3 regions of the Hydrogenophaga sp. ZJX-1 genome follow, and region 2 is predicted to be linked to each of the others. Evidence: predicted binding sites of a transcription regulator. Region 2 holds the regulator's gene; each other region holds the start of a gene.
What was found. Region 2 encodes FNR, which switches genes on or off when oxygen is low (the NO sensors DNR and NnrR bind a similar motif). Its sites were predicted from a motif close to TTGATNNNNATCAA; they were not measured.
Positions count from the first base shown of each region.

Region 1: the regulator FNR is predicted to act here: its motif matches at 2,669-2,682, upstream of ubiU (ubiquinone anaerobic biosynthesis protein UbiU).
Region 3: the regulator FNR is predicted to act here: its motif matches at 2,111-2,124, upstream of cobA (uroporphyrinogen-III C-methyltransferase).

Region 1 is NZ_JBMBRA010000002.1:685,821-690,390, reverse strand. Features, by position in the region: gene ACN5W5_RS07965 (putative zinc-binding protein) at 1-11, opposite strand, end outside; gene ubiT (ubiquinone anaerobic biosynthesis accessory factor UbiT) at 8-526, opposite strand; gene ubiV (ubiquinone anaerobic biosynthesis protein UbiV) at 536-1,435, opposite strand; gene ubiU (ubiquinone anaerobic biosynthesis protein UbiU) at 1,551-2,585, opposite strand; gene ytfE (iron-sulfur cluster repair protein YtfE) at 2,720-3,442, opposite strand; gene ACN5W5_RS07940 (Rrf2 family transcriptional regulator) at 3,569-4,042, shown strand; gene ccoG (cytochrome c oxidase accessory protein CcoG) at 4,274-4,570, opposite strand, start outside.
Region 2 is NZ_JBMBRA010000001.1:684,454-689,023, reverse strand. Features, by position in the region: gene ACN5W5_RS03395 (DMT family transporter) at 1-229, shown strand, start outside; gene ACN5W5_RS03390 (sulfite exporter TauE/SafE family protein) at 246-905, opposite strand; gene hemN (oxygen-independent coproporphyrinogen III oxidase) at 1,064-2,443, opposite strand; gene fnr (fumarate/nitrate reduction transcriptional regulator Fnr) at 2,623-3,342, shown strand; gene ACN5W5_RS03375 (hypothetical protein) at 3,423-3,716, opposite strand; gene ACN5W5_RS03370 (nitrogen fixation protein FixH) at 3,809-4,111, opposite strand; gene ccoG (cytochrome c oxidase accessory protein CcoG) at 4,151-4,570, opposite strand, start outside.
Region 3 is NZ_JBMBRA010000004.1:320,938-325,507, reverse strand. Features, by position in the region: gene ACN5W5_RS13500 (nitrate- and nitrite sensing domain-containing protein) at 1-474, opposite strand, end outside; gene ACN5W5_RS13495 (LysE family translocator) at 541-1,167, opposite strand; gene cobA (uroporphyrinogen-III C-methyltransferase) at 1,202-2,050, opposite strand; gene ACN5W5_RS13485 (cytochrome D1 domain-containing protein) at 2,299-3,984, shown strand; gene ACN5W5_RS13480 (c-type cytochrome) at 4,110-4,424, shown strand; gene ACN5W5_RS13475 (c-type cytochrome) at 4,435-4,570, shown strand, end outside.

The DNA.
Region 1 (4,570 bases), on a different contig from region 2:
GGCGTGCTCACCGTTGCCTGGGGCGCGAGCCCGCGGTTGGGTGGGCCAGGCGTGCGCGCAGGCGCTCCCACACCCGCGGCGGCGTCCAGTGCTGGGCATCGAACACCGGCAATTCCAGCGCATCGAGCGCGTTCTTGACCACCAGGCCGAGTTCGGTGTCACCCTCCATCGAGAGGCGGCGGTTGAAGAACAGCGTGTCGGGGTCGTCCTGGCGCCGGGCCAGGCGCACGAAGTCGTGCGCGTTGGCGCTCAGCGTCAGTTCGGTTTCGGGCTGCGGCGGGCTGGCACGGAACAGCGTGCCGCGCCAGACGAAGTCGAAGCGCAGGCCGGCGTCGCGCACCTGGATGCGGATGCGCTGACCCTCCAGGCGCTGGCGCACGTCGGTCGGCAGCTGGCGAGCGAGCACGAGGTTGAGGGCGGTGACCAGCAGCATCGAGCCGGGGTAGGCCGGCAGGCGCCCGAGCAGGGTGCCCACCGGAGTGGGCAGCACGTGGTGCGTGTCGGGGCGGGCGGTGGTCGTGTGCATGGGGGGCTTTCAGGCGAGGGCGGGTTCGATGCGTTCCTGCCCCGGCTGGCCGTGCCAGTAGCCGTTGCAGTCGCGGTCGGGCAGCAGAGGCAGCAGGGCGGCGCGTGCCGCCGGGCCATTCAGCGCTTCGCGGCGCACCGCGTCGTACAGGCCGATCACCTCGGCCGTGTGCAAGGACTGCGGGCTGATGCGCGCCACGTCCACACCGAGCGCCGTCAGATCGTCCCAGGCGTCGATCAGGCTGTGCACCCGCGCCGACTGGGTCTGGATGCCGTTGAGCACCAGGAACTCCGCCTGCTCGCGGGTCTTGAGCATCAGGCCGTCGGGGTGGTCGATGCAGCTGAAGCGGCAGTCGTCCTTGGGCAGGTTGCGGTGGCGCGCGGTGAAGCAGCGCGCCGAGAAAGCGAGCGGCAGGCGGCCGTGCACGAACACCTCGGTCTGCAGGCCGGCCGGGCGTTCCCGCTGCAGCAGGGCCAGGTCCTGGCGCGGCATCTCCAGCGGTGCGACCCAGCGCGACGCGCCCATCGAGGCCATCCATTGCAGCGTGGGGCCGTTGTAGACGTTGAGGTGCGGGCCGGCGACGAAACCGCGCTGACCGCCCAGTGCGCCCACCGCCCCCATGTCGTTGGCCTCGACCAGGAAGTCCGTGTTCGCCGCGACCTTCTGCATCGCGCTCACGTCCGAACCCGATTCCAGCAGCACCTGGGTGGAGAGCACGGCGGTCTTGCCCGCAGCGCGCATCCGCTCGGCCACGTCCAGCCAGTCCGACAGGCGCAGCTCGTGGCGGCGCGAGCAGGTCACCTCGCCGAGGTAGACGATGTCCACCGCGGTGGCGGCCATGGCCTCATAGAAGTCGAACACGGTCTGGCGTGGCCAGTAGTACTGCAGGGGTCCGAGAGAAAGTTTCATATCGGTGTTTCGTTCATCGCGCGTGCCTTTCCCAGCACACGCCGAAGATCCGGCTCCGCCGGTCCAAGGGCGTGGTCCCCCTGGGGGGAAGCCGCGAAGCGGCGCAGGGGGGAGGTCATTTCCACGGCCGGTGGTAGGCGCCCAAGGTGTGTTGCTGCCCCTCGGCCACCTGGTCGAGCGAGGCCATCCAGGCACTCCTGGGCGTGTAGTGCTGGGGCTGGGCCTGGCAGCTGTCGATGGCTTCGCGCCAGACCTTCGTCACCTGGGCCACGTAGGCCGGGCTGCGCTGGCGGCCTTCGATCTTGATCGCGCGCACGCCCATCTGCAGCAACTGCGGCAGCAGCGAAAGCGTGTTGAGGCTGGTGGGCTCTTCGATCGCGTAGTAGCTGGTGTCCTCTTCCACATCAAAGCGGCCCTTGCACAGCGTGGGATAACCCGCGCTCTCGCCGGTGGCGTAGCGGTCGATCAGCACGCCGTTCAGCCGCGACTCCAGGCCCTTCGGGGTTTCCTGCCAGCGCACCGCCTTGGCCGGTGAACAAACGCCGTGCGTGTTGGGCGACTCGCCGGTGACGTAGGACGAGAGCGCGCAGCGCCCTTCGACCATCACGCACAGGCTGCCGAATCCGAACACCTCGATCTCCACCGGCGTCTTCTGCACCACCTGGCGCACCTGGTCGAGCGAGAGCACGCGCGGCAGCACGGCACGCGAGATGCCGAACTCGCGGTGGTAGAGGTTGATTGCCTCGGGGTTGGTGGCCGAGCCCTGCACCGAGAGGTGCAGCCGCAGCCGAGGGTGGCGCTGCGTGGCGTAGCGCATCAGGCCGGGGTCGGCCAGGATGACCGCGTCCACGCCCAGGTTCACCGCCTTGTCCATCGCCTCGCGCCAGCGCTCCGGCTGCGCGGCCTGGGGGTAGGTGTTGAGCGCCATGAACACCTGGCAGCCGCGCGCATGCGCATAGGCCACGCCGCTGGCGATGGCCGCGTCGTCGAAGTTCAGGCCGGCGAAGTTGCGTGCGTTGGTGGCGTCGCGCAGGCCCAGGTAGACGCAGTTCGCGCCATGGTCCACCGCGGCCTTGAGCGCGGGCAGGCTGCCGGCCGGGCAGACCAGGTCCAGGGTGTGGGGGTTGTCGAACGTGCGGTCGGTGGCCATGGAAGCTTGTGTGGGAGGTGCGGCACGGCGGAGATGCCGTTGCCAGGCGGGCGCGAAGGTATCAGCGGCCCGGAGCCCGGGCGTTGACCTGGGTCAATGGGCTCATGGCTTGATCTGGCGCAAGCGGCCTGACATCAAGCGCAGCCGCAAGCCGATCCGCACCCGGTCTGCACCTGGACCTCGAACTGCGGGAACAGCACGTTGTTCTCCAGATGGATGTGGTTGATCAGGTCGTCGGACAGCTGCGCAACGCCGGCGTACAGGGCGCGCCAGGTGTTGCAGGCGCCGCGCGGCGGGTTGGCGTCGTCGGTGAGGGCCATCAGGCGTTCGAGCTGCGCACCGTGGCCGGTGTGTTCGTCGCGCATCACGTGGATCGGCCCCAGAGCCTGCGCGCCACCGCCGCTCTTGAACAGCGGGAACAGGATCTGTTCTTCCTTGTCCATGTGGTCCAGCAACTCGGCTTCCATGGTCTCCAGGTGTTCGGCCAGTCCAACCGGCACATCCGAATTCTCGCGGTGCACCGCCTCCACGCGGCGGGCCATGCGGATCAGCTCGGGCAGCTGCTTGCGGTGCACGGCGTGGTAGCGCGCGAGGATGTGATCGACCAGCGCTTCGGGCGATTCGGTCGTGGGCAGTTCGCTCGGGCGCTCCAGTTCCGCGAGCTCGGCGAGCACCGCGTCCAGTGGCAAGCCCTTGCTGGCGCAGGCCTGTTGCAGGGGCACCTGGCCTCCGCAGCAGAAGTCGAGCTTGAGGCGACGGAAGACCGCGGTGGAGCCCGGCAGATCGACGGCGATCTGGCCGATGGCCTGCCGGGCGCGGTCGGTGGTGGGGATTGCAACGGTGGTGGCGTGGTTCATGGGGTTTCCTTAAATATTCACACAAGATGAATATATTAAAAGATAAAATTCAGACTTGGTGAATATTTCATCAGAACGACACGGGGTATCCGGAAGAACGATGCCCCGCCTCCAGGAGATTCCGGCATGCGACTGACCCACTGGAGCGACTACAGCTTGCGGGTGCTGATGTACTGCGCCGCCTGTGCGCAGCGCGAAAGGCCCGCCACCATCAGCGAGATCGCCGAGGCCCACGGCATCTCGCGCAGCCACCTGACCAAGATCGTGATGACGCTCTCGGGCCAGGGGCTGCTGGAGACCACGCGCGGTCGCGGCGGCGGCCTGCGCCTGCTCAAGCCGGCGTGCGAGACTGTGCTGGGCGACGTGATCCGCCAGACCGAGACCGACTTCACGCTGGTCGAGTGTTTCGACAACGACCACAACACCTGCCGGCTCAACGGCTATTGCCGCCTCAAGGGCGCGCTGCAACAGGCGATGGACAGCTACCTCAAGGTGCTCGACGGCGTGACGCTGGCGGATCTGCTGGAACCCATGCCACCGGGCGCCGGTGTGCGCAGGGTCGTGCACCTGAAGCACATCCCGGGTCTGCCTGATCGGTAGGAGCGCCGTGGCTGCCTCTCCGTGGGGCACCCGTCTGCCAATCACGGCGCCCATCGGTCTCGGAGTCTGCGGAAGAAAGTGGGTGCCCCTGTCGATCTGAGGCGTTACCGTTCGTCGTGTTGGTGGCGGCACCAACCAAAGGAGAAACCACGATGCGATTCATTGGAGCGCATCGGGCTGGCCCGGCGCCCATGCGCCAGACCCCCCCAAGTCTGCGTCAGGCGCACCGCGTCAATAGCGTGGCACAACGAAGGTGCTTTTCACCTGAACTGGCTCGTGCGCGCCGGCCGTGTCGGGTTCGATCTGGAACACCACCGGCAGCGTCCCACCGCCATGGCGCTGGGCCCATTCCAGCGGCAGCACCAGCCGCACCGGCATGCTGGCGGTGCTGGTCGCGCCCACCGACAGCCCGGCGCCCGTGTCCAGGCGCAGGCCCTCCTGGCCCGAGACCCGCACGATGTAGCCCTGGGGCTGCTCCAGGCTGTTGGTGATCTGCAGCTGGTAGGTGTTCTCGACGTCGCCGTTGCC
Region 2 (4,570 bases):
TGCATTGGCGGCCAGCGTGTGGACCGTCTGGCTGTGGATGACAGGACTGAAGACTGTTCCGGCCTCGCGTGCGGGTGTTTTCACTGTCATGCTTCCGGTAAGCGCTGCGACCATTGGCGTGCTGTTCATGGACGAACGGTTGACGCCCATGCAGATGCTGGCGTTCGGTATCGCGCTCCTGGGACTGGTACTGGCCACCCTGCCCGCTCGCCAATCGGCCAAGGGCTGAACTGTTCAGCCGGCAATCACAGGCAAAACAGGCCCGTGGGGTTGGTCAGCCCCATCCAGAGCGCCCAACCCGACGTCAGCGCCAGTGCCAAGCCGGCCAACCGGATGGCCCAGGCGCCCGACTGACCGCCCCGCAGGCGCAGCAACAACCAGGGTGCGGCGGTCAAGGAAATGGACGTGCCCAAAGAAAACAGAGCCATGATGGCGGCTCCTTCGAACACGTTCGCAGAGAGCGACGCCACCAGCAAGGCGGAATACAGCAACCCGCACGGCATGAACGCCCAGCCGACCCCCAACACAATGGGGGCGCGAGGTCCCAAGCGGGTCAGCACCGGCCGCGCCTTGCGCCACAACGATTGGCCCAAGTTGTCAATCCAGGCGGGTTGGCGCGCTTGCCAGATCAGTGCCAGGCCCAGGAGAAATGCCGCAGCGTGGAACATGGTCCAGACCGGCCGAATCGCTATGGTGTTGGTCCCCAGCACCGCAAGCCCCTGGACGGACCCCGCCGCAAAAGCGCCGAACAGCGAATACCCGAACATACGACTGAACTGGAACGTCCACAGCGCCCGGGTGCTGCGCTCGCCTGCCGCGCGGCTGATGCCAGCACAGGCTGCGCCGCACATGGCGACACAGTGGGGTCCACCCACGATACCCATGAACAGGGCCGTGATCGCCATGGAAGCTTGCATGAAGGAACTTTAACAGCGCGTGGGTGATAGAAGGCGGAGGCTAGTTCTAACCCGCCCCTATTGGTAGTGAGTATTGATCCCACTCGCACCCGCTCATGGACACCCCACGCGAACAAAGACCCGCCACTGGTCCAAAAGCTGACCGTTCAGATGATCTTTGAAAACCGGGCACGGTCCTGATCAACCTGCAGATTTTTATCAAACACCATGGCAATGGCACGGACCAAGTACCAACCGGTCGGCGTGACCTGAACACCGCTGTCATCCAGGGTGACCAAGCCGTGTTCGGCCAGTCCGGCCAGCACTTCGAGCTCGCGCGCGAAGTAGCTCTTGAAGTCGATCAGGTGACCCAGTTCGATCGATTCGTACTGCAGTTGCCCTTGGCACATGATGGACATGATGACGGCACGGCGCAGCAGGTCATCCCGCGTGAGCACCAGACCCCGCACGATGGGCAGCTTGCCCTGATCCAAAGCGTCGTAATAATCCTCCAGCGTCTTGGCATTCTGGCTGTAGGTGGCTCCGATGCGCCCAATGGCGGAAACCCCCAAGGCGATCAGATCGCAGTCGGGCTGCGTGCTGTAGCCCTGGAAGTTGCGGTGCAGGCGGCCCTGGCGCTTGGCCACTGCGAGTGCATCTGTGGGCAAGGCGAAATGGTCCATGCCCACATACACATACCCAGCATCGCTCATGGCATCCAGTGATGCAGACAACATCGACAACTTGTCACCGGGGCTGGGCAACTCTGCCGAAATGATGCGACGCTGCGGCTTGAAACGGGAGGGCAGGTGCGCGTAGGCGTACAACGCAATGCGGTCGGGACGCAACTGGTTCACCTGAGCGAGCGTGCGAGCGAACGACTCGGGCGTCTGCAGCGGTAGACCGTAGATCAGGTCCACGTTGACCGACTCAAAACCGATCTTGCGGGCGGTTTCCACCAGCGCGAACACCTGATCGGCAGGTTGCACGCGATGCACCGCCTTCTGAACAGCGGGGTCGAAATCCTGGACACCAAAGCTGAGGCGGTTGAAGCCCAGTCTCGCCAGCGTCTGAAGCCGCTGGTCGGTCACGGTCCGGGGGTCCACCTCGATCGAATATTCTCCACCCGGCACCAACGTGAAGTTGCGCCGGATCATCGTCATGAGATCCTCAAGCTCTGGATCGGACAAAAAGGTGGGTGTGCCACCACCCAGATGCAGCTGGGACACGCTGTGCCCCTTGCCAAAATGCTGGACCTGCAACTCCACTTCACGCGACAGGTACCGCAGGTATTCAGCCGCCCGTTCGTGGTGCTTGGTGATGACCTTGTTGCAGGCGCAGTAGTAACAGACCGACTCGCAGAACGGAATGTGAATGTAGATGCTGAGCGGCAGTGCCAGCGAGCCGGCCCTGCGCTGCTCCAGCGCTTGTATATAGTCACCCTCGGTATAGGCTTCGACAAAGCGGTCAGCCGTCGGGTACGAGGTGTACCGCGGACCGGGAACATCGAATCGCTTGAGCAATTCATCGGAAATGGCGTGACTCACAGACTGTTCTCCAATACTGAACCTTGAATGTGCACCACGCTCGCATGTCCTCCCTTGATCTTGATCAATCGTGCGCGCATTCGCAAATTTTCGCTCCGGTGAGGGGCGTGGCACACAGGCATTTCCTCGACACAAGTCCCAGCTATGCGTTAAGCTCACCACCGATTTCCGGATAATTTATGGACGCACAAAGCATCAAAGTCGCCTGTTCAAGTTGCAACCTGCGGGAATTGTGTCTTCCCATGGGTCTCAACCCCGACGAGATGGACAAGCTCGACAACGTCATCTCGGCCCGACGACGCATCAAGCGCGGATCGGCACTTTTCAATACGGGCGACAGATTCACCTCGCTGTACGCCGTGCGTTCCGGGTTCTTCAAGACCTGCGTCACCACGGCCGATGGCCGGGATCAAGTGACCGGCTTCCAGATGACTGGTGAGATCATCGGCTTGGATGGCATCGTGAGTGATCGTCATTCCTGTGATGCCATCGCACTGGAAGATGCTGAAGTCTGTGTGATGCCGTTCGATCAGGTCGAGGAACTCTCCAGGGAGTTCACCACCCTGCAGCACCATGTGCACAAGATCATGAGCCGCGAAATCGTGCGAGACCACAGCGTCATGTTGCTGCTGGGAAGCATGCGAGCGGAAGAACGCCTCGCGGCTTTCCTGCTGAACCTTGTGCAGCGCCTGCACGCCCGCGGTTTTTCCCAGTCCGAACTGATTCTTCGGATGACCCGCGAAGAAATTGGCAGCTATCTCGGCATGAAGCTGGAGACGGTGAGCCGCACATTTTCCAAGTTCGTGGAAGAAGGCATCATCGAAGTCAAACAGCGCTACGTCCACATCAAGAGCACCGAGGGTCTCCGGTTGATTGTGAACCCGCCGACCTGCCCCTGAACCCAGTTCACTCAAGACAAAAGCCCCAACGAATGACACCTCGTTGGGGCTTTCTGTTTTGAAGTGACCGCTGAGGGTGTTCAGCCGCAAGATCCGTTCTTGGCGCAATCCTGGGGCCGCTGATCCGGTGGGACCGGACACCGGTTGACCTCAAATGGCGACATGGACAGCAGGGTGGTGAGCGCGCTCGACACCATCGCCACCAGCCAGAAAGTGAAAAACGCCAAGGTATAGACCGCTGGGCGAGACAACTCCAACGGCGCGCCAAACCAGTGGAGATCGCTGGGATCGATCATGGCAAATACGATCATTTCCAGCACCGCGGCGACCAGAAAGGCTGGCCACGCTATCCACATCCATCTTTGAGCGGTCATTCCTGTTTCTCCTCGTGTGTTGTTGTGATCGATTTCAGGCATCAAAACCGGTGCAAAGGTGCCATCTCAGCCACAGGACGGCACACGTCTCGCTATTCCTTCGAGGGCGGGACGACTGGAGACGCCGCGTGGTTACGTGCTTGGTGGGCCGGTTGAAGCTTGATCAGTGCCTCGGCCCGCGCCTGTCCATCCAACAACTGGGCCGCCTTCAGGTCCCGCTCAAAGTCGGCCTTGTTCAGAACAGGGTCAGCGCCCTCCACGGCTATGACGGCCGTGATGATGGCCGCGACCACCACCACCAATGGCCCACCCACCACCAGCCACATGTGCGGAACGCGCCACCAGGGAATGGGCGGGTGTTCACTGGAAGACTTTTTGAGTGTTGCGGTGTTCATAGGTATCTCTGAGTCGGGTTGACTGCTGACAAGCGGTGCTCAACGTGGCACCAGGAAGGCTGCCTTTTCAGTGACAGATACACCATCATTCTCGGCAGCCTTGATTTCGAAATGGATGGGGTGCGACCCGGTGTCTGCAGCACCCGGGGGAAGCTGCACCCGGATGACCGCAGAGCGCACTTCCGTCGGCAAGACCTCAATCTCCGACTCCGAGGCAATGGTGATACCAGGCAACCCAGAAACGCTGATCACATATCGTTGCGTGCTCTCGGTTGCATTCATCACCTGCAAACGGAAGACATTTTCGATGCGGCCCTGTTCAACCATGCGTGCCAGCGCGCCGCGGTCCCGGATCACGTCCACCTTGAGCGGTTTACGAAGGAACAGGCTGATCATGACGGCGAGCGTGATCGCCAACAGAATGCCGGTATAAACCAGCACCCGCGGGCGCATGGCCCG
Region 3 (4,570 bases), on a different contig from region 2:
CACCAGCTGGCGCGAGATGGCGGGGTCGCTGGCGCTGTCGGCGGCTTCGAACACCACCGCCAGCAGGCCGGCAATGAGGCGCACGAAGGCCTCGGTGGTGTCGCGCGCCGTCCAGGCCTGGGTGTCGATGCGCTCGCGCAGGGCGGGCAGGGCGTCCAGCCCGTGCAGCACATAGGCGATGCGGCTGAACAGGCGTGCGCCATGACCGAGGTGCGCGGCCTGGGTGTCGAGGCTGTCGAAGCAGCGACGCAGCTCGGCTTCGGTGGCCTGGCATTCGGCGATCTGCTGCAAGCGCGCTTCGGCGAAGCGGGTGCCCTGTGAGCCCAGAAACAGGTTGGACAGACCGCGTTCGCGCTGCAGACCGTGGATCAGCCGGCCGGTGACGTTCACCAGCGCGCTGGTGAGCGAGAGCTGGCGCAGCGCGTCGATCTCGCAGCGTTTGGCGGCGATGAGGAAGTTGAGGCCCGACTTCAGGGGCGGCGGGTTGTGGGGCATGCCGGTGGAATCAGCAATAAGCGTGCCGCTGGCGCCACGCGGCCATCAGCGCTCGGCCATGGCGAGCCGGGACGCCAGTCCGAGAAAGACCACGCCGGCCACGCGGTTCAGGCCGCGCTGGGCGGTGGGCGAGCGGCGCAGCCACTGGCCCAGTGTGGCGGCGAACCAGGCGATCGCGCCAAAGGTCAGCAGCGTGGCCGCGATGAACAGCCCGCCGAGCCAGACCAGTTGCAGGCCCACCGCGCCGGCCTCCGGCTCAACGAACTGCGGCAGAAAGGCCAGGAAGAAGATCACCACCTTGGGGTTGGTGAGGTTCATGAGCACGCCGCGGCCGAACATGGCGCGGCCACCGAGATCGGGTGGTGTGCCGTCGGTGCCGTTGTCCACCGGTGCGGTGAACGCCTGCCAGGCCAGCCAGACGAGGTAGACGGCGCCAACGGTCTTGAGCACGGTGAAGGCCCGGGCCGAGGCCGCGAACACCGCGGCCAGGCCCACGGCCACGGCGAGGGTGTGCACGATCAGGCCGGTGCACAGTCCCAGCACCACCCACAGACCGGCGCGCCGCCCGCGCAGGGCCGATTGCATGAGCACAAACACGTTGTCGGGGCCGGGCGCGAGACCCAGCAAGATGGCGACGCCGAAAAAGCTGAGACTGGTGTCGAAGGATGTCATGCCCGATTGTCTCGCAGGCGCGGGACGCGGTCTCTCAGGCCATGGCGGCAGCGCGCTGGCGCTCCGTGGCGCCGGGGTGGGGCATCAGCTCGGCGCGCAGGCTCACCACGCCACCCACCATGATGAGGGCCGGCGGTTTCACGCCATGGGTCAGCGCCAGCTGGGGCAGGTCGGCCAGGGCACCGGTGATGCAGCGCTCGTCGGGCAGGGTGGCTTTCTCCACCAGTGCGGCCGGGGTGTCGCCCGGCAGGCCGTGGGCGATCAGCTGGTGGCAGATATCCGGCAGGTTGTTCACACCCATGTAGAGCACCACGGTCTGGCGCGGGCGCGCGAGCATGGGCCAGTCCATGTCGAGGCCGCGCTCGTCGCGCGTGTGGCCGGTGGCCAGCACGAGTGCGCAGGCGTGGTCGCGGTGGGTCAGCGGTATGCCCACCGAGGCGGCAGCGCCCTGCGCGGCGGTGAGGCCGGGTACCACGGTGAAGGGGATGCCGGCCGCGGCCAGCGCCTGGGCCTCTTCGCCGCCCCGGCCAAAGATGTAGCCGTCGCCGCCCTTCAGGCGCAGCACCGGGCGCCCGCTGCGCGCGAGCCGCAGCATGAGTTCGATGATCGAGGCCTGGGGCAGGGTGTGGCGCGACGATTCCTTGCCCACGTACACGCGGTCGGCGTCGGGCGGCAGGAAGTCGAGCACGGCCGGGCTCACCAGGTGGTCGTAGAGCACCAGTTTCGCGGCCTGCAGGGCCCTCACCGCCTTCAGGGTGAGCAGCTCGGGGTCGCCGGGACCGGCGCCCACCAGGGTCACCAGGCCGGGGGGGTGGTCGCTCGTCGGCGCGCCGTCTGCGGGCCAGGCCGGCGCCAGCCAGCGACTGTGTTCCATCACGCTCATGGGGTTTTCTCCTGGTTATCTGTGTGTCGCCCATTGTTCTTGCGGAGAAACCCCGAGTCCTTGAACCAGTTCAAGGACAAGGCGCGCGCACCGCCCGACGATGCATGCAGCTCGTTGACCGGCGATGGACAGCAGCCAGGCGAGCGGGTCCGACACCCCAGGAGGGAGGAGGGCCACATCCACAGCTGATCCGAGATGGAGAGAAAGAACCCATGAAACCCACCAAGATCATCCTGAGCTCGCTCGCGATGGCGGCCATGCTGGTTGCCGGCGCTCTGCACGCGCAGGACAAAAAGGGCGTCAGCCAGCCCGAAGCCAATTACCAGGCGGGCAGTTCCCCCATCGGCGCCGAGCCCATGGTGCAGAGCGTGAACCCCAAGGCGCCGCCCATGACGCAGACCGAGTTCGATGTGGCGCGCAAGGTGTATTTCGAGCGCTGTGCGGGCTGCCACGGCGTGCTGCGCAAGGGCGCCACCGGCAAACCGCTCACGCCCGACATCACGGTCGGCAAGGGCACCGACTACCTCAAGGTCTTCATCGCCTACGGCTCGCCCGCCGGCATGCCGAACTGGCAGACCAGCGGCGAGATGACCGAAAAAGAGGTGGACATGATGGCGCGCTACATCCAGCACGAGCCGCCAACCCCGCCCGAGTTCGGCATGGAGCAGATGAAGGCGACCTGGAAGGTCATCGTGCCGCCAGAAAAGCGGCCGAAGAAGAAGATGAACAACTTCAACATCACCAACATCTTCAGCACCACGCTGCGGGACACCGGTGAAGTGGCGCTGATCGACGGCGACACCAAGAAGATCATCAACATCGTCAAGACCGGCTACGCGGTGCACATCTCGCGCCTGTCGGCCTCGGGCCGTTACCTGTTCGTGATCGGGCGCGACGCCAAGATCAACATGATCGACCTGTGGATGGAGTTGCCCGACAACGTGGCCGAGATCCGCACCGGCCTGGAAGCGCGTTCGGTGGAGACCAGCAAGTACAAGGGCTTTGAAGACAAGTACGCCATTGCCGGTTCCTACTGGCCGCCCCAGTTCGTGATCATGAACGGCGACACGCTGGAGCCGCTGAAGATCGTGGCGACCCGCGGCATGACCGTCGACAAGCAGGAGTACCACCCCGAGCCGCGCGTGGCCTCCATCGTCGGCAGCCACTACAAGCCCGAGTTCGTCGTGAACGTCAAGGAAACCGGACAGACCCTGCTGGTGGACTACTCGAACATCGACGCGCTGAAGATCACCACCATCGGCACCGCGCGCTTCCTGCACGACGGCGGCCTGGACTCCACCAAGCGCTACTTCATGGTGGCGGCCAACAACAGCAACAAGATCGCTGCGGTGGATCTGAAGGAAGGCAAGCTCACGAAGCTGATCGACGTGGGCAAGATTCCCCACCCCGGCCGAGGTGCGAACTTCACCCATCCGAAATTCGGCCCGGTGTGGTCCACCGGCCACCTGGGTGACGAGACCATCTCGCTCATCGGCACCGATCCGGTCAAGCACCCCAAGCAAGCCTGGAAGGTCGTGCAGACCCTCACCGGCCAGGGCGGCGGCGCGCTCTTCATCAAGAGCCACCCGAAGAGCCAGCACCTGTATTCGGACACGCCGCTGAACCCCGATCCGAAGATCTCGCAATCGGTCGCGGTGTACGACATCAACAACCTGGAGAAGGGTTTTGTCGTGCTGCCGATCGCCGAGTGGGCGGGCATCCAGGACGACGGCGCCAAACGCGTCGTGCAGCCCGAGTTCAACAAGGCGGGCGACGAGGTGTGGTTCTCGGTGTGGAGCGCCAAGAACAAGGAGAGCGCGCTGGTCATCGTCGATGACAAGACGCTCAAGCTCAAGGCCGTGATCAAGGACCCGCGCCTGATCACGCCGACGGGGCACTTCAACGTGAACAACACGCAACACGATGTCTATTGACGCCCCCCTGCGCCGCTGACGCGGCTTCCCCCCGGAGGGGGGACGGCCCTGGTGGCCCGGCGAAGCCGGTTCCACGGGGCCCTGGGGTGGGGCACTTCGTTGTTGTTGCTGTTTTGGAGCTTTAAATGAAAAAAGTGAGTCTGTTGCTGCTGGCGTCCTTCATGGCGCTGGGGTCCGGTGCTGCCTTCGCCGATGGCGAGGCGGCGTTGACCCAGTCCGGCTGCATGGCCTGCCATGCCAAGGACAAGAAGCTGGTTGGGCCTTCGTTCAAGGACATCGCGGCCAAGTACAAGGGGCAGGACGTGGCGGCCAAGCTGTTCGAGAAGGTCCGCAAGGGCGGCTCGGGTGTGTTTGGTCCGATCCCCATGTCGCCCAACGGCGTCGACAAGATCGGCGACGGCGACCTGAAGGACGCCATTGCGGTGATCCTGAAGTCCTGAGTTGACAGCGATGACTGTGCGCTTCGACCTTGTCCTGTCCGCGCTGTTGCTGGGGCCTGTGCTGGCCTTCGCGCAGACCACGCCCGATGCCTCGCGGTCGCGCGAGCTGGTGCGCATGGTGCGGCAGGACTGCGGCTCGTGCCACG